3 regions of the Neomicrococcus lactis genome follow, and region 1 is predicted to be linked to each of the others. Evidence: predicted binding sites of a transcription regulator. Region 1 holds the regulator's gene; each other region holds the start of a gene.
The links. Region 1 encodes HrcA, which represses chaperone genes, less so after heat shock. Its sites were predicted from a motif close to TTNGCACTCGNNNNNNNCGAGTGCNAA; they were not measured.
Positions count from the first base shown of each region.

Region 2: a site for HrcA is predicted at 5,809-5,835, ahead of groL (chaperonin GroEL). Genes of this name have one in related genera too.
Region 3: a site for HrcA is predicted at 3,389-3,415, ahead of groES (co-chaperone GroES). Genes of this name have one in related genera too.

Region 1 is NZ_JACHBL010000001.1:871,638-879,678, reverse strand. Features, by position in the region: gene ybeY (rRNA maturation RNase YbeY) at 1-184, opposite strand, end outside; gene BKA12_RS04045 (PhoH family protein) at 174-1,286, opposite strand; gene BKA12_RS04040 (GerMN domain-containing protein) at 1,508-2,446, shown strand; gene BKA12_RS04035 (16S rRNA (uracil(1498)-N(3))-methyltransferase) at 2,467-3,240, opposite strand; gene dnaJ (molecular chaperone DnaJ) at 3,264-4,388, opposite strand; gene hrcA (heat-inducible transcriptional repressor HrcA) at 4,426-5,475, opposite strand; gene BKA12_RS04020 (DUF3097 family protein) at 5,582-6,433, shown strand; gene BKA12_RS04015 (arsenate reductase ArsC) at 6,430-6,873, opposite strand; gene BKA12_RS04010 (aquaporin) at 6,870-7,556, opposite strand; gene BKA12_RS04005 (ArsR/SmtB family transcription factor) at 7,553-7,966, opposite strand.
Region 2 is NZ_JACHBL010000001.1:1,654,550-1,662,590, reverse strand. Features, by position in the region: gene BKA12_RS07535 (NAD(P)-binding domain-containing protein) at 1-533, shown strand, start outside; tRNA gene BKA12_RS07530 (tRNA-Val) at 608-681, shown strand; gene BKA12_RS07525 (LLM class flavin-dependent oxidoreductase) at 936-1,976, opposite strand; gene BKA12_RS07520 (threonine/serine exporter family protein) at 2,120-3,682, shown strand; gene BKA12_RS07515 (uracil-DNA glycosylase) at 3,679-4,449, opposite strand; gene BKA12_RS07510 (DUF3263 domain-containing protein) at 4,543-4,848, shown strand; gene BKA12_RS07505 (hypothetical protein) at 4,894-5,697, shown strand; gene groL (chaperonin GroEL) at 6,002-7,630, shown strand; gene BKA12_RS07495 (DUF4031 domain-containing protein) at 7,764-8,041, opposite strand, start outside.
Region 3 is NZ_JACHBL010000001.1:179,366-187,406, forward strand. Features, by position in the region: gene BKA12_RS00935 (PDDEXK family nuclease) at 1-364, opposite strand, end outside; gene BKA12_RS00940 (hypothetical protein) at 1,258-1,560, shown strand; gene BKA12_RS00945 (class I SAM-dependent methyltransferase) at 2,105-3,349, opposite strand; gene groES (co-chaperone GroES) at 3,558-3,854, shown strand; gene groL (chaperonin GroEL) at 3,923-5,536, shown strand; gene guaB (IMP dehydrogenase) at 5,762-7,267, shown strand; gene BKA12_RS00965 (hypothetical protein) at 7,294-8,041, shown strand, end outside.

The sequences.
Region 1 (8,041 bases):
CCGTTGGTCCCTCAAGATCCATCCACTCCACGTGAAGGCGGGCGCTAGCCTCTTCATCCACGAGCGTGATACCCACTTCAGCTTCGGGGTGAACCCACAAGCTGTCGAGGACAAAGCGAGCTAGTTTGCGGACTTCGTCGAGATCCATGTCAACCGACGTCTCGTTGCTGATTTCAATTGACATTTTTCATCCCGCTCTTCCGTGTTCCTCGTGATCCTGGTCCAGGCAGAGAACCCTGCTGGTCATTCCACTTTTCGTACGCGCTCACAATTTCGGAGACGAGACGATGTCGCACCACGTCGGATGCCTCGAGGTACTGGAACGAAATTCCGTCCACGTCCTCAAGAATCTCGGTGACCACGCGCAGCCCCGAGCGAGTTCCGCCCGGCAAATCCACTTGAGTGATGTCACCCGTGATGACCATCTTCGCTCCGAAGCCCAAACGCGTCAGGAACATTTTGATCTGTTCAGGGGTGGTGTTCTGTGCTTCGTCCAAGATGATGAACGCATCGTTGAGGGTGCGGCCTCGCATGTAGGCCAGCGGGGCCACTTCAATGGTTCCGGCCGCCAACAACCGTGGGATCGTCTCCGCATCCACCATGTCATGTAGCGCGTCATACAAAGGCCGCAAGTAAGGGTCAATCTTGTCCGTGAGCGTGCCCGGCAAGAAGCCCAGCTTTTCGCCGGCTTCAACGGCCGGTCGCGTCAGAATAATGCGCGAGACTTCCTTGGCCTGCAATGCTTGGACGGCTTTCGCCATAGCCAAGTAGGTCTTGCCGGTACCTGCAGGGCCAATACCGAAGATGACCGTGTTCTCGTCAATCGCGTCGACGTAGCGCTGCTGGTTCACTGTCTTTGGGCGAATGCTTCGGCCGCGACTTGTCAAAATATTCAGGCCGTAGCTTTGGGTCGGAAGCCCGCTGAAAGCCGAAGGTGTCGTCGGCAGGTGAGCTGCGGCGTCGTGCTTGATGCGAGACGTCGTCTCAGGGGCAAAACCGGCTGATCGCGTGCGGTGCCGGACGAGCTCTTCAATAATTTCCAGCGTCACCGTGGTGCCGGTGCGGGCCAATTGCCGCGCGTCTTCCAAGACTGACTGCACCATAGCGGCGTCAGAGCGAGGTCCTTTAACGGTGAGTTCTTGGTCAAGCGGGGTAACGCTGACGTTCGGGTATACGCCCGAGAGCACCCTCAAAAGTTGGTCTTGCGCACCGAGTGCCGCAACCATTTCTGCGGTGGAATCGAATGGAACACTGAAGCTCTCTGGAGTTTCGAGCTCATCTGCCATGCGTGATGGACACCTATCTTCTCTGATTTAACGAATAAATTCGCGCCTTTTTGATTGTAGTTCACTGGGCAAGTGCGCACTTGGAGCAATGCTCAAACGGTCAAGAATTGATTAAGGAATGATTACGTTTACAGATAACACTGTTTCTGGTTGTTACTCGTGTGTAGCCTAAAGGACGCGCCTCCCCCAGCGCAGTGACCGTTAAAGAGGATTATTTGTTGATGCCATCGTTGAAAGGCCGTGCCCGCATTGTGATTGCGGGAACGGTAGCTACCGGAACAGTGCTGCTTGCTGCTGTCGGTTGCTCAATCAGCGATTCAACCCTGCCTGGTGGCCAATCTTCGATGCCTACCAAATCCTCTGCGTCAGGATCGGTTGCCGTCCCAACGGCGACGGACGCCAAGCTCGAAGATCTCGGCGTCAATCAGCTTTCGCCTGTCTATTGGTTGGGCGAAAACGGGGACAACGTCTTTTTGTACCGCGAGTTCTTGCCGGTAGCGGACCAAGGCGATCCCGTGGTTACCAGCGTCAAGCACATGCTTGAGGCGGAGCCCGCGGATCCGGACTACTTCAACGTCTGGTCTTCCGCAAAGCGCATTGGCGCCACCATTTCTGCCGAGAACGTGATCACGGTGGACATTTCCTCCGATGCCTTCGACAAGTCCGTGGACAAGGGCCTCGCCGAGCGCAGTATTCAGCAGCTGGTGTACACGGCCACTGCCGCTGCCGCGAACTCGGGATTGTTGACCGGCAAGCAAAAGCCAGCCGTGAGCATTGTGGTGGATGGCCGCCAAGGCTATGACGCGTGGGGCCTCGTGAAACTTGACCGTCCATTGGCCCGCACCGACAGCATGCGTGCGCCGGTCTGGCTGGTCGATCCGTCCGAGGCTTCCTCCTACGGCTCCCCCATCAAGGCTTTCGGCGTTACCTCCAAGTTCAGTGGCGGTTCCTTCTATAGCGTGGCGACGGTGAACAACGGGACGGTGGGCGCTCAAGTTGCAGACGGCGTCCTTGCTGAACCAGATCAGCTTCCTAATGATGGCGAATTCCGGTTTGAAGTCACCCTGAAGCCGGGCACCTACCAGCTGTCAGTGTGGGGGCAGAACAAGGATTCTGACATCCATATCGCAACGGACACCAAGACCTTCACGGTTCGTTAGGGTCTAGAGCTCGTTAGCGTCTAGAGCTCACCGGCGAGGTGTCGCACTAGCACCATTGCCGCCGGACCGGCGCTCGAGCTGCGCAAAACGTTCTTGCCGAGTAGCGCTGGAACGGCTCCCGCTTGGGTGAATTTTTCGATTTCTTGCGGTGAGACACCGCCTTCAGGACCCACAATGAGTACGACGCCGCCGCTCGTTTCCCGCGGTTCGCGCACGTAAGTGCCAACTACCGCGCCCAAGGCATTTTCTTCGGCCTCGTGCAACACCACCACAAGTGAGCCGTTCGCAACCCAATCCTCGATGCGGCGGGTGAGCTGCGGCGTCGTCAGCGCTGATTCAATGCTGGGTCGGAAACTGCGGCGCGACTGTTTGGTGGCAGCCAAAATGAGGGATTCCCATTTGGCGAGTGCCTTCGCGGCGCGATCTGCTGGCCATTTCACAATGCTGCGCTCGGCCTGCCAGGGCACTACGTGGCTGACATTGAGCTCCACCGCGGACTCCACGGCTTGCAGATCGCGGTCTCCCTTAGCTAGTGCTTGCACGAGCGTGATGGGAAAGCGCGGTGGGTCTTCGGTACGAAGTTCTTCAACCCGCAAGTGAAGGCCCGTCTTGGACGTGCTCAACACCGTGCACTCGGCGCGGTGACCGGCACCGTCCAAGAGGTCCACCAATTCCTCCACGGTAATTCTCTTCACCGTGGCGGCGTGGTGTCCTTCGGGGCCTTCAAGGTCCAGCTCGTCGCCGGAGGTTACGTCCTCCAGCGACGAACCGAACCAAAATGCCTGGTTGCTCATGATTCTCTTCTCTTGAGAAGGCTCTAGCGAGAGTTCAGGTGATCCTTGATGCGGGAGAAAAAGCCACCGCGCTGTTCCACGCGGCCCTCAGCGAACTCTTCGCCGCGCAGTGCGGCGAGCTTTTCGAGGAGCTCGCGCTGTTCGTCGTCGAGTTTGGTAGGAGTCTCGACGTTGATGTGAACCACGATGTTTCCGCGTCCCGAGCCACGCAAACGAGGCACACCAAGATCTGGCAAGCGGACCGTGTGCCCCGTCTGCGTACCTGGATCCACGGTGACGTCCTTCGAGCCATCGAAGGTGTCCAACTTGACGGTGGTTCCGAGCGAAGCAGCGGTCATTGGCAACGTGACTTCGGCGTGAAGGTCGTTTCCTTCGCGCTCGAAGACGGCGTGGCGCTTGACGTCGATTTCCACGTAGAGGTCACCGGCTGGTCCGCCGCCGGGGCCGACTTCGCCTTGGCTGTCCAAGCGGATACGCGTGCCCGTGCTGACGCCTGCTGGAATCTTGAGCTGCTTGGTGACGCGCTCACGGATGCGGCCCTGGCCCTGGCACTCGCGGCACGGGCTAGGAATGATGGTGCCGTGTCCGCGGCAAGCGGAGCAGGTTTCGAGGGTCATCATCTGTCCCAAGAAGGAACGAACCGGGCGCTGAACCTGACCGCGGCCGCGGCAAATGGTGCAGGTTTCCGGCTGCGTGCCGGCTTCACAGCACGAGCCATCGCAGACCGGGCAGGTGACGGCGGTTTCGATGTCCAAGGGGTAAACCGTGCCCTGCACGGCGTCCTTGAGCTCGATGGTTGCCGTGATGAGTGCATCGCGTCCACGGCTGGTGCGTGGGATGGGACCCTGACCGGCGCCGGATGCAGCACCGAAGAACTGCTCAAAGATATCGCCGAAACCGAAGTCACCAGCGCCGCCGCCGAAGCCTTGGGACGTGCCGTTCTCGTTACCCGTCTGATCGTAGATGTTGCGCTTATCCGGATCGGAGAGCACTTCATACGCGCGCGTGACGAGCTTGAACTCTTCAGCAGCCTCAGCGCCCGGGTTGATGTCCGGGTGGAGCTTACGGGCGAGCTTGCGGTACGCCTTCTTGATTTCTTCCGCGGTGGCGTCCTGGGAGACGCCCAATACCTCGTAGTGGGTTGCCATGTGGTGGCAGTTTCCTTTCTAGCGATTCAGCTAGGTGCTAGCTGGCCAAAATTCGTGACAAGTATCGGGCTACCGCTCTCACGGCAGCCATACTTGCGGGGTAATCCATGCGCGTCGGGCCAAGGACGCCGAGCTTCGCGAGCTGCCCGGGTCCGTAGGAGGACGTCACGAGGGAAGCTTCGGAGAGTCCTCCGTAGGAATTCTCGTGTCCAATGGACACAGCGATTCCATGCGCGTCCTGTTCTAGTTCTGACAACAACCGCAAGAGGACAACTTGTTCCTCAAGGGTGTCCAAGATCGGTGTGATGGTCTGCTGGAAGTCGCTTGTAGAGCGTGCCAAGTTTCCAGTGCCAGCTACCAAATAGCGCGAGCTGTTGCCCTGATTCGCCATGACTTCGAGCCCGGCGGCAACCAGCTCGCCAAGCTCTCGCAGTGGGAAAGGCAACGTGGTGACGCCCACGCGAGCCTCGGCTCCCACGACCATCATCGGCTTGCCCTGAATGGTGCTCAGGATGGCCGTGCGTACTTCGCTCAACAACTCGTCCGTGGTGCTCGCTGGAGCCACAATGACGCGCTGCTCCACCTTGCCGGTCGAAGAAATGAGCACGATCAATGCTTGAGTGGCACCCAACGAAACGAGCTCGAGATGCCGAACAGCGTCGTCGTTCACTATGGGAACCTGCAAAACCGCAACCTGCTGCGTAATCTGAGCCAGCATGCGAACCGTGCGGTCCAGGATTTCGTCAACATCCTCAGCGCCCTCGAGCATGACCTGGAAGGCACGTCGCTCCGCCGCCGAGAGCGGGCGAACTTCCTCAATCATGTCCACGAAATGGCGGTAGCCCTTTTCCGTGGGAATGCGGCCGGCCGACGTGTGTGGTGCAACGATGAAGCCCTCGTCCTCAAGCGCCGCCATGTCATTACGAATGGTGGCAGCAGAGACGTCCAAGAGATGACGTTCCACGAGAGCCTTGGAGCCCACTGGCTCACGGGTCTGCACGAAATCCTCAACGATCGCCCGGAGAACTTCGAGGCGACGAGGTTCCGTTTTGGACGTATCTCGTCGGCTAGCTTTGAACTGATCCATGCGGCACCTCCCTCTAGTGCTCATACTTTTAGCACTCGACACGATCAAGTGCTAAGTCTAATACTTCTTGAGGCATTGCTAGCATCAAGGGCCGGAGAGGAGAGATGTGGACTACAGCTCATGGGGACCGCAAGCAATTGGAAAGCCGGTTCGGAAATCATTGCGAGAAGTGCCCGCCGCGCAAGGCATGGTCATCGAGGACGTCGAGACCGGCTTTGTGGGTGAAATTATGCGGATTGAGAAATCCGGCGGCATGTTGGTGCTCCACTTGGAGGGCCGCGGCGGAAAGACCCGTTCCTTCAAGGCCGGTTACGGCTTCCTCTTGGATGGCGAACCCGTCCGCATCATTGCTCCCGTGAAGACGACGACGCTGCCTCCCGTCGCGCGCTCTGCCTCCGGATCCGTAGTGGTCCAGGGATTGAAAGCGCGCACCGCACGTGCCAGCCGCATCTTGGTTGAAGGTAAGCACGACGCCGAGCTGGTGGAGAAAGTGTGGGGCCACGACCTTCGCGTGGAAGGCATTGTGGTGGAACCGCTCCACGGCGTCGACGATTTGGCTGCGGTGATCGCCGACTTCGCGCCCAGCCCACAGCGTCGCTTGGGAATTCTTGTAGACCACTTGGTCATGGGCACCAAGGAGCAGAAGATCGCCGAGCGCGCCATGAAAGTTCCCGGCGCGGCCGGCAATGTCCTGATTGTGGGTCACCCGTACGTTGACGTGTGGCAGGCGGTCAAGCCCAGCGCTCTGGGAATTCCCGCCTGGCCAGTTATCCCCCGCGGCCAAGACTGGAAGAACGGAATCGTCACCGCGTTTGGATGGCCAGCTTCCACGCCCGAAGACCTGGGCCTGGCGTGGCAGCGCATTCTGTCGCGCGTAACCAACTACGCCGACGTTGAACCCGCCCTGCTGGGTCGCGTCGAGGAGATTATCGACTTCCTGACGGAAGTGGATAACTAGCGCGTGGGAAGAAGTTCGCTGATCAGCGTCTCGATGCGCGCGCGAATTTCGTCACGGATGGGGCGCACGGAATCGACGCCCTTGCCTGCTGGATCTTCCAGTTTCCAGTCCTCGTAGCGCTTGCCCGGGAAGATGGGGCACGTATCGCCGCAGCCCATGGTGATGACCACGTCTGAGTCTTTGACGGCCTGAGTGGTCAGGATCTTCGGCTTCTGATCGCGGATGTCGATGCCCTCTTCGAGCATGGCTTCTACTGCAGAAGGGTTGATTTTGTCTGCTGGCTCAGAGCCTGCCGAACGAACCTCGATGGCACCCTGGGCGAGATGTTCCAAGTAGCCTGCGGCCATTTGCGAGCGACCCGCGTTGTGCACGCAGACGAAAAGGACGCTGGGGCGGTCAGCCTGGTTAGCGGTTTCAGCGGTTGCAGAGTTGTCAGTCATGAGAGTTCCTTCGAAGAGTGGGTTGGCTTTTTGATGAGGAAAACAATGAGGCCGGTTGCGAGGGCGGCGCCCACTAGCTGCGCAGCGATATAGGGCCACGCGGAAGTTGGAGTGATTCCGGCGTAGGTGTCCGTGAAAACGCGAGCGAACGTCACGGCTGGGTTGGCGAAGCTCATGGATGACGTGAACCAATACCCGGCAGCGATGTAACCACCCACGGCCACGGAGACATATCTCGCGTTGTCACTCTTGATCGTCAAGAAGATGATGAGCAAGAGCCCTATCGTCGCAATGACTTCGGAAATCCAAAGATGTCCGCCGAAGCGATCATTCGTGGAAATGGTGAACGCTGGCTTTTCAAACATGGTGTGCGTGAGCCACGTGCCGGTGATTCCACCTGCCATTTGCGCACCCATGAGGGCAAACATGAGTTTCGTGTCCAGATGTCCCAGGAAACGGTCCACCAAGGTCACTACGGGATTGAAGCTGGCAGAAATTCCTTGGAACGCGATGATCAAGGCAACCAGAATTGCACCCGTGGCGATGCTGTTTTCGAGAAGCGCTAGTCCGTCATCGGTAGTGGATAGCTTCGAGGCATAAATGCCCGAGCCGATCACGCCCATCACGAGGAAGGCTGTGCCGAGGAACTCTGCGACGACGCGCTGAAGGCCCGTAGGTGTCACGCTCTTGCCGCCAACTTTGCAGGGGCAGCTGTACGACGGTTCGATACCGGTTCGGCAGGCTGACTTGGCCAGAGGAAGTCGGCCAGCTTGACGAGCGCGTCGTTGTTAGCGCGGTAGTAGACCCAGACACCACGCTTATCGCGAGTGACTAGACCAGCGTCGGCAAGAATCTTCAAGTGACGGCTGATGGTGGGTTGCGAAAGCTCGAAGGACTCGTTCAAGTCGCACACGCAGGCTTCTTGGTTTTCGTGGGCGGCAATGATGGACAGGAGCCGGACGCGGCAAGGATCGCTCAATGCCTTAAAGGTGTTTGCGAGATCTGCGGATGCTGAGTCATCCACGGCGGCCCGAACCATTTGGCTCGAACAGCTGGATTCAGCTTCAGATTGAAGTGCCGTAACAAGTTTCACTTGTAGATATTCACATATCTGCATGTCCTTATCCAAAAGGCGGCGGCTATGTGTCGTCGTGCTTTCCCGCGGCAA
Region 2 (8,041 bases), 780 kb from region 1:
ATATTTCGTTGATCCTTGAGTTCATGGCTCCGGGCGCTCAGGCCGTCACGGCGGCTGAGGCGAGCGCGCAGGACGTGGTGATTCTGGCCGTCCCGCTTCACAAATTCCAGGACGTTGATCCCAAGACTCTCGCGGGCAAGATCATTGTCGACGCCATGAACTACTGGGCGCCCACAGACGGAATCGTGGACCACTTCGAAAATGACACGCGCTCGAGCTCCGAGGTAGTGCAGAGCTACTTCAGCGAGTCCGCCGTGGTTAAGTCGCTGAACCACATTGGCTACGGCGAATTCGTGGGAGATGCTCGCCCTGCTGGCGATCCGGACCGCCGCGCGCTCGCAGTCGCTGGCGATGACGAGGCCGCAAAGGCTGCGGTTGTGCAGCTGATCGAGGCGATGGGGTACGACGCCGCCGACATCGGACCGCTGTCAGCTGGCGTCTTGTTGGAGCCCGGTTCGCGGATTTTTAGTGGCCGTCAAACGGTCGAGTCCATCACCGCAATCACGGCGGAAGAATGCGCAATGGCACGCTGACCTCAATTTGGAGCCAGCATGCAATATGCGTAATCTATTCAGGTGCTGAAATCGGGAAACCTAAATAGCACTGAGGTTCTTTAGCTCAGTTGGTTAGAGCGCTCGCTTCACACGTGAGAGGTCGCTGGTTCGAGTCCAGTAAGAACCACACAACTTCATTCTCAACATGATGGCGTCCATCTGGGCGCCATTTTGCGTTTCCGAGCTACGAACAATTTAGGTGCAGACTCGACCTTCATCAGCGGATCGCGAGGAAGCCATACCGCATGAATCAGCCCGCCGTTCAGACCTCTCAAACAGCCGCGGCCGAGCGAAACCACGGAGTGTGTTCGGTGTGTTTCACTCAGCGCGCGGCTAATGGGACGTGCAATTGCGACTATCGCAGGGTCATGCGAAGAGCGCTTAGCCCTCCGACATCATGTCGAGGACCAGCGGCTTCACCTTGGTTCCCAGCAGTTCAATGCTCTTCATGAGTGTTGCGTGGGGGAGCGTGCCCTGGCTGTACTTCACGTCGATGCGGGACAGTCCAAGTCCCTTCGCGACGCGAGTCATCTTCCGGGCCACGGTCTCCGGCGAACCGGCGAGCATGTGGCCGTTATCCGCGAGAGCGGCGCGCAGCTCCATCTGGGACGCTTCCGGCCAGCCACGCTCTGCACCAATGCGTGAGCGGTAGAGGCGGTAGTGCGGCCAGATGATGTCGAAGGCTTCGTCGTCGGAATCAGTGACCAGACCGTGCAAGTGCGCGGAGATAGGCAACTGTTCGTGGCCGAATTCCTGCAACGAACGGCGGTACAGATTCGCGAGCCCCTCGAAGGCCAGCGGGTTGCCGCCGATGATTGCGAGCGTCAACGGCAGCTGGTGACGAGCCGCGCGCACCACGGACTGCGGGCTTCCGCCCACGCCCACCCAAGTCTTGATCGGCGCGTTTTCAACGGTCGGGTAGACCACTTGGTTCTTCAGTGCCGAGCGCGTTTCGCCGGCCCACGTGACGGGCTCACCCTTGACGAGCTTCGCGAGCAGATCCAGCTTCTCCTCGAACAGCACTTCATAGTCCTGGAGGTTGTAGCCGAAGAGCGGGAATGACTCGATGAAGGATCCGCGGCCAGCGATGATCTCAGCGCGGCCGTTGGAAATGGCGTCGAGGGTCGCGAAGCGCTCGTAGAGGCGCACGGGATCATCCGAGCTCAAAACAGTCACAGCCGTTCCCAGGCGGATGTTTTCGGTGCGCGTGGCGATACCTGCCAGCACGATTTCCGGTGCTGAAACGGCCATGTCATCGCGGTGGTGTTCACCGACTCCGAAGAAGTCAAGGCCCACTTGATCAGCCAAGACGCCTTCGTCGATGACGTTGCGCAGCACCTGTGCGTGCGATTCGAGGTTGCCATTTTCGTCGATCGTGACGTCGCCGAAAGTCTCGGCGCCGATCTCCAGTTGTCCGTTCAGTGCGTGAGCCACGGTCTTCCTTCACTTTCGGTGCTTGTATGCGTTTGAATAGAATAACTTCGTTAGCTCGGGATCTATTCCCGCCGGTAAAGTAGATGACTGGGCCGCTTGTTGCGGTGTGCTATAAAAACGTAGGAGTCGGATTGACCAGCGAATCAGAGCTGTCGAGCGATGAGGAACTGCGCGCCATCCAAGAGGCCGCTTTGGCTCGCGCGGAAGCGCGCCGAAAATTGGGCACTTCTTCTCGTAGAGAGTACGACGCCGCCGCTTCAGACAGGCGGGACCCTAAAGAAAGTGCCGCTCGTGCAAGCGCCAACGCGCGCGGTGCGTGGAAGCGTATGTGGGTCACCGAGCAGGCGCCCACCGAGGCGTTCTCGATTGTTGACCGACTCGTCGGCAGCCCCTACGCCAACCCGCGGGTCCGTACCGTTCCGCAGGACATCCTTGCCGTTAACACCATCGAATTCGTGTTGGACTTGGGCGAACAGATGTTCCGCTACGGCGCTGGCGCTTTGGAAGTCGAGACCAGCATGATCGCCGTTATGGCATCCTTTGGTCTGCGCAACGTGGACGTTGACATCACCTACCAGTCCATCCACGTGAACTACGCGCCGCCGAACGCCGCATCCTTGAGTTTGCTGCGCGTGGTGCGTTCGTGGACCAACAACTATGCAGGCCTTGCCTTGGTGCATCAGCTCGTGACTGACATCGTGCAAGATGGCGTGAGCCAGGCTGAAGCGGTTGAGCGTCTTCGTGACATCACTCGCCGGCCCAAGCAATTTCCGAAATGGATTGTGAGTGCGGCCGGCGCCATCTTTGCAGGGCTCTTCGTTCTTTACATCGGCGGATCGCCAACCGGATCGCTTGTAGCTTTCGTCTCCTCGATCATCGTGATGGAGATCGGCAAGCTGGGCGCCAAGTGGCGTATCCCAGAGTTCTTCGCCACGGCGGCCAGCGCATTCGCCGCGACCGCAATTGCCATGGTGTTGTGGGCACTTGATGTGCTCATCTCGCCGGCGATCGTTGTGGCCGGTGGAATCATGTTGCTCTTGCCGAGCGCGCGCATTGTCTCGTCTGTCCAAGACGCCATCAACGGCTTCCCGGTGACCGCCGCAGGCCGTGCTTTCTCGGCCATGATCACGTATGCGGCTATTGTCGCGGGCATTGTGGCGGCGCTCGTCCTGGGTTCACTCGCGGGCGTTCCGAGCTTGGACGTTGCCCAAGTGTCCAGCATTAGCTACCCGTGGTGGGCCATGTTGCTTACGGTGGGCATGGCAACGGCTGCCATCACGGCGGTTGAGCAGTCCGCTATTCGACTGCTTTTGCCAACTGCAGGCATCGCGATGCTGGGCTTCTTGGCTTACTCGGGTAGCCAGTGGATTGGGGCGGGGGAGCGACTCACCCCCGCCGTTGCCGCTGTGGTGATTGGCTTTGCTGCCCGTTTGTTTGCCATGCGATCGAGCGCTCCACAGCTGGTCATCGCTGTTCCGGCGATCGTGTTCTTGCTTCCCGGTCTGATGATTTTCCGCTCGATGTATGTCATCGCCATGAACACGTCGGAGCTCGTTACAGGTCTGGCTGGCATGTTCAACGCCATGATGATCATCATGGCTGTGGCCGCTGGTGTGGTGCTCGGCGACACCCTTGCTCGTCCGTTCACGCGCGGTTGGTCCCGCAACGAACGTCGCCGTATTCGCCGCCGTTAGAAGAGCATTCCTTCGGCCCTGTCATTCTCGGCCAGATCTGGCAACTGCCAGTCGATTGGCGATGCGCCTTGGGCTATGAGCATCTCGTTGGTGCGGCTGAACGGCTTCGACCCAAAGAACCCACGTCGAGCAGATAACGGCGAAGGGTGTGCACTTTCAATGAGTGGCACATCGCCGAAGAGGGGAGCGAGCGTCTGAGCAGGCTTGCCCCACAAGATACCGACCAGTGGATTCTTGAGAGCCACGATTTCTGTCACGATCGCACTCGACACTTGCTCCCAACCCATGCCGTGGTGTGACGCGGCCGCACCCGGGGCCACGGTGAGGACGCGGTTGAGCAACAGCACACCCTGATCCGCCCACGCGGACAGGTCGCCGTGCTCTGCCGGCTCGATCCCCAGATCGTCACGCAGTTCTTGATAGATGTTGTTGAGGCTTCGCGGAAGCGGCTTCACGTGCCGATCGGTGGCGAACGCCAACCCAATCGCATGTCCAGGAGTGGGGTAGGGATCTTGTCCCAAAATGATCGCGCGAACATCCGAGGGGGACGTGGCCAGTGCGGCAAAGACCCGATCCGCAGCAGGTAAATAAGGGGCCGTCACCTCACTGGCTGCGGCTTGCGGAAGGTGAGCTGCGTCGTCGTACTGGCGAGAAATCCTGGAGTGAATATCCGCAAGCTGCGGTTCCAGGCTGGACAGTAGCGGAAGCCAATCAGAGTGGACGCGCGAAATGTCGAAGCCGCCGAGGGTGCTGAGGGAAGCGCTCATGTCTCCAATCTAGCGCCGAAAAACCGCGACGAATGACAAGGATGTAATTCAGGCTTAGAATGAGTGATTAGGCCGAAAAGGGAAGGAAAAAGCGTGAGTTCAGTAACGTCAGCGGCATCACAGCCAGACTTTGAATTCGACGAATCGTCGTCACTTTCTGAACGTGACCAGCGCATCCTCACATTCGAACGCCAGTGGTGGAAGTTCGCGGGAGCGAAGGAAGAAGCCATTCGTCAGCTGTTCGATCTTTCCGCAACACACTATTATCAGAGTCTAAACGCGTTAATTGACACGGATGCGGCGCTTGCGTTCGATCCAATGTTGGTGAAGCGACTTCGCCGTTTGCGGAGCTCGCGTCATTCAACGCGTTTGCAGCAGCGACATCTTTCTGGCGCTTAGGTTCCGCCCGCGCCCGCTGCAACACAAGATATTGGAGAAGCGGACGTGAATTACCCTCAGGACGAGTTCGACAAGATTCCAGAAGGAACCGGTAGCGCTGGCGCGCACCGGGGCTTTGGCGCGCCTATTGCTGCAGGTGGCGCAGCCGCTGGTGCTTCAGGCGCCTCAGCTTATTCAGCAGATTTGTCTGTGGATGATCCTCAGTACTCAGACTCCTACGAGTACTTCTACGTTGAGGACGCACCAAGCCGCAAGGGACTTTTGCCGATCTTGCTTGCTGGAACGGCTGCCCTAGTCATCGGTGTCTTGGCGTTCTTCGTAGTTCCGCAATTCTTCAAGAACAACTCTGCGGATCCTGCGCCGGTAGCCTCCCCATCTGTCTTGGGCTCGATGTCCGCGTCTTCGGATCCGTACACCTCCACCTGGACTGCCACGTCTTCCTCTGCATCTTCCAGTTCCTCATCTTCTAGCTCTGCGTCGAGCACTTATGTTGCTCCGCGGACTAGCTACGCACCTCGCACCTCAGTGCGTCCGCGTACTACGCAGGCTCCACGCACCTCGCAAAAGCCACGCACTACCAAGGCCCCGACTACGTCTGCAGCTCCGACTACGTCGAAGGCACCAACTACTTCTGCGCCGGCTACGACCAAGCCAGCACCAACCACCAAACCGGCGCCAACGACGAAGCCGGCTCCAACCCCGAAGCCGGCTCCAACCACGAAACCTGGTCCGACAACGAAGCCTGCCCCTACGACGGCTCCAACGTCCCAGCCGTCCACTGAGCCGCCTGCTAGCGATAGCGTAGGAAGCGGTGACAAGAAGCCGGCAGAGCCCAGCAAAAAGAGCTAGTTCCGGCTGAGTGCCCGACAATTTTTGATGGTGTTGTTCGCTCACGGATTTATTTGGGTTCTTCTGCCTCCACAGAGTTTGCACTCGATGGCTGAGAGTGCCAACATGGAGTTAGCACTCATAGGGTGCGACTGCTAAGTAAGTGTCGGTTCGACACATCATGGTGGTCGTTCGTATATGAATACCGGACTTCTAGATGAGGTTGTGGTTCCTTCGGTACCTTATGCCGAAGTAGCTCAACCGTCCGTCGCGGGCATCTGGTTGTCCACCCCCGCATGACTGTCCCGAAAGGACCCCAGCCGTTATGGCAAAGATCATTGCATTTGACGAGGAAGCACGTCGCGGCCTCGAGCGTGGTTTGAACCAGCTCGCAGACGCTGTCAAGGTAACGCTTGGCCCACGCGGCCGCAATGTTGTTCTTGAGAAGAAGTGGGGCGCTCCCACCATCACGAATGACGGCGTTTCCATCGCTAAGGAAATCGAACTCGACGATCCATACGAGAAGATCGGTGCAGAGCTGGTCAAGGAAGTTGCCAAGAAGACGGACGACGTCGCTGGCGACGGCACCACCACCGCTACCGTTCTTGCTCAGGCACTCGTGAAGGAAGGCCTGCGCAACGTTGCTGCCGGCGCCGACCCACTGTCCCTAAAGCGCGGCATCGAAAAGGCCGTTGAAGCTGTTACGGCTGAACTGCTTGATTCCGCTAAGGAAATTGAAACTAAGGAAGAAATCGCTGCTACGGCATCGATCTCCGCTGGCGACTCCCAGATCGGCGAGCTCATCGCTGAGGCCCTCGACAAGGTGGGCAAGGAAGGCGTCATCACGGTTGAAGAGTCCAACACCTTCGGCCTTGACCTCGAACTCACCGAGGGTATGCGCTTCGACAAGGGCTACATCTCCGCTTACTTCGTCACCGACGCAGAGCGCCAGGAAACGGTTCTTGAAGATCCGTACATCTTGATCGTGAACTCGAAGATCTCCAACGTGAAGGATCTCGTTGCAGTTCTCGAGAAGGTCATGCAGTCCGGCAAGCCATTGCTGATCATCGCTGAAGACATCGAAGGCGAAGCTCTTGCAACCCTCGTGGTCAACAAGATCCGTGGCCTCTTCAAGTCTGTGGCCGTCAAGGCTCCAGGCTTCGGCGACCGCCGCAAGGCCATGCTTGCTGACATCGCAATCCTCACGGGCGGCCAGGTCATCTCTGAAGAGGTTGGCCTCAAGCTCGAGAACGCTACCTTGGATCTCCTCGGTACCGCTCGCAAGGTTGTTGTCACCAAGGACGAGACCACGATCGTTGAAGGCGCAGGCTCCGCTGAGGAGATTGCAGGCCGTGTCAACCAGATCCGTGCCGAGATCGAGAACTCCGATTCCGATTACGACCGTGAGAAGCTTCAGGAGCGTCTCGCCAAGCTTGCTGGCGGCGTAGCTGTCATCAAGGCTGGCGCAGCCACCGAAGTTGAGCTCAAGGAACGCAAGCACCGCATTGAGGATGCTGTCCGCAACGCAAAGGCTGCTGTTGAAGAAGGCATCGTTGCCGGTGGCGGCGTAGCCCTCATTCAGGCTGGCGAAAAGGCTTTCGCAAAGCTCAACCTCGAAGGTGACGAGGCAACCGGCGCAAACATCGTCAAGGTTGCAATCGAAGCTCCGCTCAAGCAGATCGCATTCAACGCTGGCCTCGAGCCAGGCGTTGTTGCCGACAAGGTCAAGGGTCTTCCTGCTGGCCACGGCTTGAACGCTGCAACCGGTGAGTACGTTGACCTTCTTGCAGCTGGCGTCAACGACCCAGTGAAGGTAACCCGCTCGGCACTCCAGAACGCAGCATCCATCGCTGGTCTCTTCTTGACCACCGAGGCTGTTGTTGCTGACAAGCCTGAGAAGTCTGCACCAGCTATGCCAGGTGGAGACGAAATGGGCGGCATGGGCGGCTTCTAGTCCCAACTGATGTTTCCGCAACGCGGCATCGCATGTAGCTAATACGAAAAAGACCTAGTCGTCATCATTACGGCTAGGTCTTTTTCTATGTGATGCCTCTGAAATAAGCGGGACTTTGGCGGGAGTATCACCACTAAGCTCGAAGTTCAGTTAGTTCTCGGCGCAGATTCTCTCGAGCTTTGTCTTCCCAAAGCCGCTTGCCCGTGGCCGTTTCGAAGAGCGTGGGCTTGTCCAAGAGTTGCTGGAGGATTTTGGCGCGACCTTCGCGGAAGAGATCTTCCGGTACATGCCGGTATTCTTCGCGGACACCGGCGGTATAGCGACGGTAGTCTTCTTCTGGCCGAGCCAACACTTCGAGATCAGCGTCCATGAAAATCTTGCCAGCCGCGTCAGTCGACTCTGGCGCATGCG
Region 3 (8,041 bases), 690 kb from region 1:
CGCCGTCGTAATGAACCGCGATCCGGAAGGGGCGATACCCCAAATCCGCGCTCGGGGAATACGGGTTATCTGGATCTGCCATGACTTGAAGTTCGGGTTCGGGGAGGCCTGCTCGAACGATTGCGAGCCGGAGCCGGGTTTCCCACGGTGAATCAGATCCAACTCGAACCTGCGCTATTGATGTGAGGAGCGCAGCCTTCTTGATGAATTTCTGAGAGCTGGCAAGTAGAGACCACGCTTCGAGGGAAATGAACGGTTCCGTGCGCCGTTCGAATCTCGCCCGAGGAATTCGCACCAGCTGATCGCCAAGGATCACGAGCTCGTCTTCGTTCAGGTACGGCGTCATTTCCAAGACGGTCCGCACGGGTGATGAAACTCGAACGCCCTGAAACGTGATGATTCTCTTCTGATGGCGGGACCGGTGACCAGCGACACCGGCTCTACGAATGCGGCCACTTTTCATTGGAAGGGACACATGGAGTCTTTCGTCCTTCAGCAACCGAGACGGTAGATAAAGTCCGTGGAGCCGAGCCGCGGAATGGTGGCTCATCCAGACCTCCGGGAACCTGCGCGCTAGAACCCTCACTGATTCGAGGGCGTCCAGCTCTTGTCCACTCGTTGTGTAGATGAGGCTGACCGGGGACTTTGCGATGTCTCTCGCGCGGATGCGGCCTATGGGGAGGCCCATCGACTCGAGGTCTTTGGCCGTAAATCCTCTTGTATTTAATTCCGGCGGAAGCGGCGTTCTTTGTGGCATGCAACTAGCGTTGCGGAATCTCGGGGGGTCGTCCTGGGAGATCATGGAACTGTGGATAACTGGCGTGGGGCGTTCGGTTTCTGGAGTCCTGCGCACGTATGTGAGGACGGATTTCTACAAGGAAACTCGAAAAAGTTGTGGCAAAGTGGCCGCGCATGGGGTGGGTTGTCGTGAAGTGGCCTCACATCGACGCGCGTGCAGATAGAGACTGGACACGAACAGCAGTTGCGGTGCTGGTCCCGACACCCACCGTTAACTCGTCTGCGAGTGGCTACTCTTCTGAACTCAAGTAGATAACTGCCCATGATTGATTGCCAGAAGTGGGATCAGTGAGCCGCAATTGAGCCTTGCCCGAAGTGGAATCGACTCCGGAATTGACGATGTCTGAGCTGCACTCCCAACTGCCTCCGGAGACAAACTTGCTGTCGACCAACAATTCGTAGCTCATAGTGCCGGACCCTTCGCACTGGGCATGGACCACATAGGTCTTGTCTTTGGAAATGTTTCCAGCAGTGGACGTGACGGCATCGTCGATCATGGTCACGCTGGCAACTGCTTGCGGAGCAACCGACGGCATCGCTCTGGCGGTGGCTGTGGCTGACTTTGAAGCCGAGCTGCTGCTTGACGATCCCGTGACCACAATCGATGGTGTTGAGGCGCCAGATGATGCCGAAGGTGATGAGCCGGTGGATGAAGACGCGGTACAACCCACGAGCGCAAAAGTTATCGCGAGAGATGTCGAGGCGAGTCCCGCAAAAGTCTTGGAGATGCTCATGCTGGTGCGTCGAACGATAGTCGTGTGACACGTAGCGATTCAGCCGGAGATGAGCGAATCATTCGCACTCCTTGTGTTTGATACTCGGGGTGTTTCATCACCCGTAGGTAAAGTGTGTCAATCCTTTGGTCTAAATGACATAGTGTCTCAAGGAAATTTTGGAGCTGAGTGGGGAAGAGCGTGCGAAACCGGTGTGATCTCGGCGCTAAGAGACTAGTGCGAGGTCGGTTTGACGCAACCTGATGCCCTTGTGAGGACGGATTTCCACAAGGAAACTCGAAAAAGTTGTAGCAAAGTGGCCGCGCATGGCCCGGGTTGTCGTGAAGTGGCCTCACATGTGGGTGGTGGGCGTTGGATGGTGGCCCGGGTTGTCGTGAAGTGGCCTCACATGTGGGTGGTGGGCGTTGGATGGTGGCCCGGGTTGTCGTGAAGTGGCCTCACGCGGAGGACTCAGGGAACTCGCGGGGACTCAAGGGGGACTCAGGGGGGGACTCGCGGGGACTCGCTGACTCACAGAGGACTCGCAGAGCCTCCGGGGGACGAAGAGAACGCCGGGTTCCGGCGAGGCGCAGCTACGAAGCCGGCTCCACCTCGATCGCCACGCGCTCATCGCCCACACGGGTCAAGATGAGCGTGGCCTTCTTCTTGTTCTTCTTCGAGCCAGTCCCGGCAAGAAGCACCTTGCGTAGCTCCTCGGGAGACACATCGAGGCCGCGCTTTTTGATGTCCAGCACGCCGATTCCGGACGCCTTCACCCAGGACCGTAGCGACTTCACGTGATACGGCCGCACGGCCACCACGCGGTACGCACGGGCATACGGCGTCGAGACCAGGGACGGCGCCATGAAGTACGCGATGTGAGGATCGAGCAACGAACCACCCACGGATTCGGCCACGTCAACCACGAGTCCCGCTCGGATCACAGCACCATCGGGTTCGTAGATGTACCCGGAAATATCATCGGGGGAGACCGGCGTGCCAACACTCGAGGAATCCGAGAAATCACTTGCAGCGTGAAGCTCGTGGACTCCGTCCTCGTTCAGGACCAAAGCCGAGCGCCGCACGTCCGGACGTCGAAGCGCACCGAACCACAGCGCAACTTCCGTGACGTCGCCGTCCACGCTGACCCATTGGGCCTCGCAATTCGCGGGCACGGATCCGTGCGGAATCCCGGGGCCGAGTTTCACGCCCACGGGCAGACCGGCGTCCGCGAGACGCTCCACGAAAGACAGGGGAGGGCTGAAAGCTTCGGGATCGAAGATGCGCTGCGTGTTTCCGCCGGCCTGCGTGCGCCGCGCCGGATCCAGCCAGACGCCATCAAAACCTGCGAGATCAAACTCTGTCGCGTCGCCCATTTCCACGCGCGCGTTCTCGAACGGCATGAGGTTGATGGTTGCGGCAGCCGCCGTCGTCTCATCCAATTCCACCGCCGTCACATTCATCCCCAGCGCGGCCAGCGCCATGGCGTCCGTTCCCAGCCCGCACCCAAGGTCCGCAATCTGGCGTAACCCGGCGGCGCGGAATCGATCGGCATGGTGCGCGGCCACTTGCAGGCGCGTTGCCTGCTCCAGCCCGCCGCGGGTAAAAATCATGCGCTCAGCGAACCCACCGAGCTTGGCTTTCGCTAGGTGCCGCAAGCGAATTTGGTGTACGACGCCGGAGCTCACCTCAGGCGAATGCCCCGCCTTGCGGAGGGCAAGATTGAGCGCGATGCCTTGATCCTCGGTGTTTGCGGAGTCAGGATCGGTGGATTCGAGGAGCGCGAAGCCTTCGGGCGTGAGGACCGCGGCGACGAGATCGGCATCTGAAATGGACATACATCCAGCCTAGACTTCACTGGCAGCCGATCTCATTCATTGGCACTCGCCTTGACCGAGTGCTAATTCATTTCCTAGAGTCATAGTTAGCACTCGAACACGTCGGGTGCTAAAGCCTGAGGTACTTGCCAACTGGCACCGCGACGACGGTTGGTAGCCCTTGAGGCCCCAAGACACCATTGGTAACTCATGCAAAGGAGAGAACCGAATGTCGGTCTCTATCAAGCCTCTCGAGGATCGTATTGTTGTTCAGCCGCTCGAAGCTGAGCAGACCACCGCTTCCGGTCTTGTCATTCCTGACACCGCGAAGGAAAAGCCACAAGAGGGCAAGGTTGTAGCCGTTGGACCGGGCCGCGTTGATGACAACGGAAACCGCGTTCCTGTAGACGTTGCTGAAGGCGACGTTGTGATCTACTCCAAGTACGGCGGAACCGAAGTCAAGGTTGGCGGCCAGGAGTACTTGGTGCTCTCCGCTCGCGACGTTCTTGCAATCGTCGTCAAGTAGTTTTTGAGCATGGAGCCCTGGCGATCTGCCGGGGCTCTTGCCACGTTTACTGAAGGAAGAAGATACACATGGCAAAGCAGTTGGTGTTCAATGACGCCGCTCGCAAAGCACTCGAAGCCGGTGTTGACCGTTTGGCTGACACCGTCAAGGTGACGCTCGGCCCACGTGGCCGCAATGTAGTGCTGTCCAAGAGCTGGGGCGCTCCCACCATCACGAACGATGGTGTGACCATTGCTCGCGAGATCGAGCTTGAAGACCCGTACGAGAACTTGGGTGCTCAGCTTGCCAAGGAAGTTGCTACCAAGACCAACGACGTGGCCGGCGACGGAACCACCACGGCAACCGTTCTTGCTCAGGCTCTCGTGAAGGAAGGCTTGCGCAACGTTGCCGCAGGCGCCGCTCCGGGCCAGCTCAAGCACGGCATCGAGGTTGCAGTTGAAGCTGTTGCTCAGCGTTTGCAGGACAACGCTCGTCCCGTTGAGGGCCAGCAGGTTGCCAACGTGGCAGCGATCTCCGCACAGTCTGACGAAATCGGCGAACTCCTGGCTGAGGCCTTCGGCAAGGTGGGCACCGAGGGTGTCATCACCATCGAAGAGTCCAACACCACGAACACCGAATTGGTGATCACGGAAGGCATGCAGTTCGACAAGGGCTACTTGTCCCCGAACTTCGTGACGGACCCAGAGCGCCAGGAAGCTGTTCTTGAGGACGCTTACGTTCTCATCAACTCCGGCAAGATCTCCACGGTTGCAGAATTCTTGCCACTGTTGGAGAAGGTTCTTCAGGAAAAGAAGCCGCTCTTCATCATTGCTGAGGACGTTGAGGGCGAGGCTTTGTCCACGCTCGTTGTCAACAAGATCCGTGGCACCCTGAACGCTGTTGCCGTCAAGGCTCCAGGCTTTGGCGACCGCCGCAAGGCCATGATGCAGGACATCGCGATCCTCACGGGCGCTCAGGTGGTTTCCCCTGATCTTGGCCTCAAGCTGGATCAGGTGGGACTCGAGGTGTTGGGTACGGCTCGCCGCATCACCATCACCAAGGACAACACCACCATTGTTGACGGTGGCGGATCTGATGAGGACATCAAGGATCGCGTTTCCCAGATCAAGGCTGAAGTTACCCGCACGGATTCCGATTGGGATCGTGAGAAGCTGCAGGAGCGCCTCGCGAAGCTCGCCGGCGGCGTTGGCGTCATCAAGGTAGGTGCTGCTACTGAGGTTGAACTCAAAGAGCGCAAGCACCGCATTGAAGACGCTGTTTCTGCAACCCGTGCAGCTCTCGAAGAGGGCATCGTGGCTGGTGGCGGAACCGCATTGGTTGACGCTCTGTCCGCTCTCGACGAGGACGAGTCCGTCAAGGCTCTGACCGGCGATGCAGCTACCGCTGTTGGAATTGTCCGCCGCGCTTTGGTGCAGCCACTTCGCTGGATCGCCATCAACGCTGGCCACGACGGCTCCGTCATTGCAGCAAAGGTTGCCGAGCTTCCAGTGAACAACGGCTTCAACGCGAAGACCGGTGTGTTCGAGGATCTCTTGGCCGCTGGCGTTATCGACCCAGTCAAGGTCACCCATTCGGCACTTCGCAACGCTGCGTCCATCGCAGCGCTCGTGCTGACCACGGAAACCCTTGTGGTGGAGAAGCCAGAAGAAAGCGAAGATGATCATGCAGGTCACAACCACTAATAACGTGGCGTGATCTACGGCCCTTCTCGAGGGCTTGATCTAGAAATTCATAGAGTTTGAGGTGGTGCATCCTGACGGATGTGCCACCTCAAACTTTTTGCGAGCCAACCAAGAACCAACGAAGGTCAATGTCACATGATCCTTCCCACATGTGACCGTAGGAATCGTTCGTGACGAAATAGCGTTCTAGGATGAAAGCATCCCTCATGCACGAAAGGCACGGACGTGACCGAATTCAACCCGTTCGCTTTTGAAGGTTTGACGTACGACGACGTACTCCTTCTCCCTGGCCCCACGGATGTTATTCCATCCGACGCGGACACTCGGACCAAGCTCACCAAGCGTATTGAGCTGAACATCCCCATTGTTTCCGCGGCTATGGACACGGTCACCGAATCACCGATGGCCATCGCTTTGGCACGCCAGGGCGGCATCGGCATCATCCACCGCAACCTTTCTATTGCTGATCAGGCCAGCGAAGTGGACCGCGTCAAGCGTTCCGAATCCGGCATGATCACGGATCCGGTCACCATTGCACCGGATGCCACGCTCGAGGATCTGGACAACCTCTGCGCTCAGTACCGCGTGTCCGGTCTTCCAGTAGTGGACGAGAACAAGAAGCTTCTGGGCATCATCACCAACCGCGACACCCGCTTTGTGCCGCGCAACGAATTCATGACCACCAAGGTCTACGAGAAGATGACCCCAATGCCGCTCATCACGGCCAAGGTGGGAATCTCGCGCGATGGCGTTATTGAGCTTTTGGGTCAGCATCGCATTGAGAAGCTCCCACTCGTTGATGACAACGGAGTTCTTCAGGGCCTGATCACGGTCAAGGACTTTGACAAGGCTGAGCAGTACCCGCTTGCTACCAAGGATGACGAAGGCCGCTTGCGCGTTGGCGCAGCAGTGGGCTTCTTCGGCGAAGGCTTCGAGCGCGCTATGACCCTCGTTGAGGCTGGCGTTGACGTACTCGTCGTGGACACCGCTAACGGCCACACCGCTGGCGTGCTGGACATGATCGCGAAGCTCAAGGCTGAAAAGGCCGCGAGCCACGTGGACGTCATCGGTGGCCAGGCTGCTACCCGCGAAGGCGCACAGGCTCTCGTGGATGCCGGCGCAGACGCCATCAAGGTCGGCGTTGGACCAGGCTCCATTTGCACCACTCGCATCGTCGCAGGCGTTGGCGTTCCGCAGGTCACGGCTGTCTATGAATCTGCCAAGGCAGCTATTCCAGCTGGTGTCCCAGTGATCGCTGACGGCGGCTTGCAGCACTCCGGTGACATCGGAAAGGCTCTCGTAGCTGGCGCTGACTCCGTAATGTTGGGATCGCTCCTGGCCGGTACGGCCGAGTCTCCTGGCGATCTGGTCTTCATGAACGGCAAGCAGTTCAAGGCTTACCGCGGCATGGGTTCCCTGGGTGCAATGCAGACGCGCGGCAAGAACACGTCCTACTCCAAGGACCGTTACTTCCAGGCTGATGTCCCTACCGACGAGAAGCTCATTCCAGAAGGCATCGAGGGCCAGGTTCCTTACCGCGGCCCACTGTCTGCGGTTGCTCACCAGCTCGTCGGCGGCTTGCGCCAGACCATGTTCTACGTGGGTGGCGCAACCATTCCTGAGCTCAAGGCCCGCGGCAAGTTCGTCCGCATCACGGCTGCCGGCCTCAAGGAAAGCCACCCTCACGACATCATGATGACCGTCGAGGCGCCGAACTACCGTAGCCGCTAGTCGTCGCCGAGGAATATCCTCGGTTCATGACTCTTTCTTCACAGCACCCAGTAACTGCGAGCGGAAACTCCGATCTCGCGTTACTGGGTGCTGTTTTAGGTATTGACGAACCTGCCGTATTGGCTTTGGGTGGCGGCATCGGTTTCATGGCGGCTTCCTTCAACTACGAAGAAGTCGCCACGCTCACTTTCGTGTTCCGTGCGCACCCCGTCCCGTTCGTGGATGCGGTCCTTGAGGGCTCCGGCACGGGTGCTTCTTTGAGTACGACGACGTCCGCGGCCAAAGCGCAACGCGAGTTGAGTGCCGCGATGGAAGCGGGCGACCGCGTGTTGGGATACGTCATGATTCCTGGTGAGAACTGGGGCGAAGCGGTTGTGCGCGAGTTGACCGCCGACGGCGAGTTTGAGCTTGCGAAGGCCACCAAGAAGAAGCAATTCTGGCTCGCGCGAATACCGGCGCAAGACGGCGCTGTGCAATCTCCCATCATCGCCACAGAGACCTACGCGGCGGCGGCTCGCGAAAGTGCACTGCGCATGCTGAACAAGACGCAGCCTGAAGGAGTACCGGCGAGCTTCGCCAAAAACTTCGGGGTCAGTGGGATTCGTAAGCTTGCTGATGCCACCACGGATGGTTCGGCACGCGGCTGGGGCAAACTCTTTGGCGATCCATCCCGGCGCGCAGTGGGCTTCGAGATGGCGCTGAAATTCCTCAACGGAACGGCGCACGGCGGCCGCGGGGGACTGCGGCACCAGTTTGCAGAGGTGGTGCAACGTG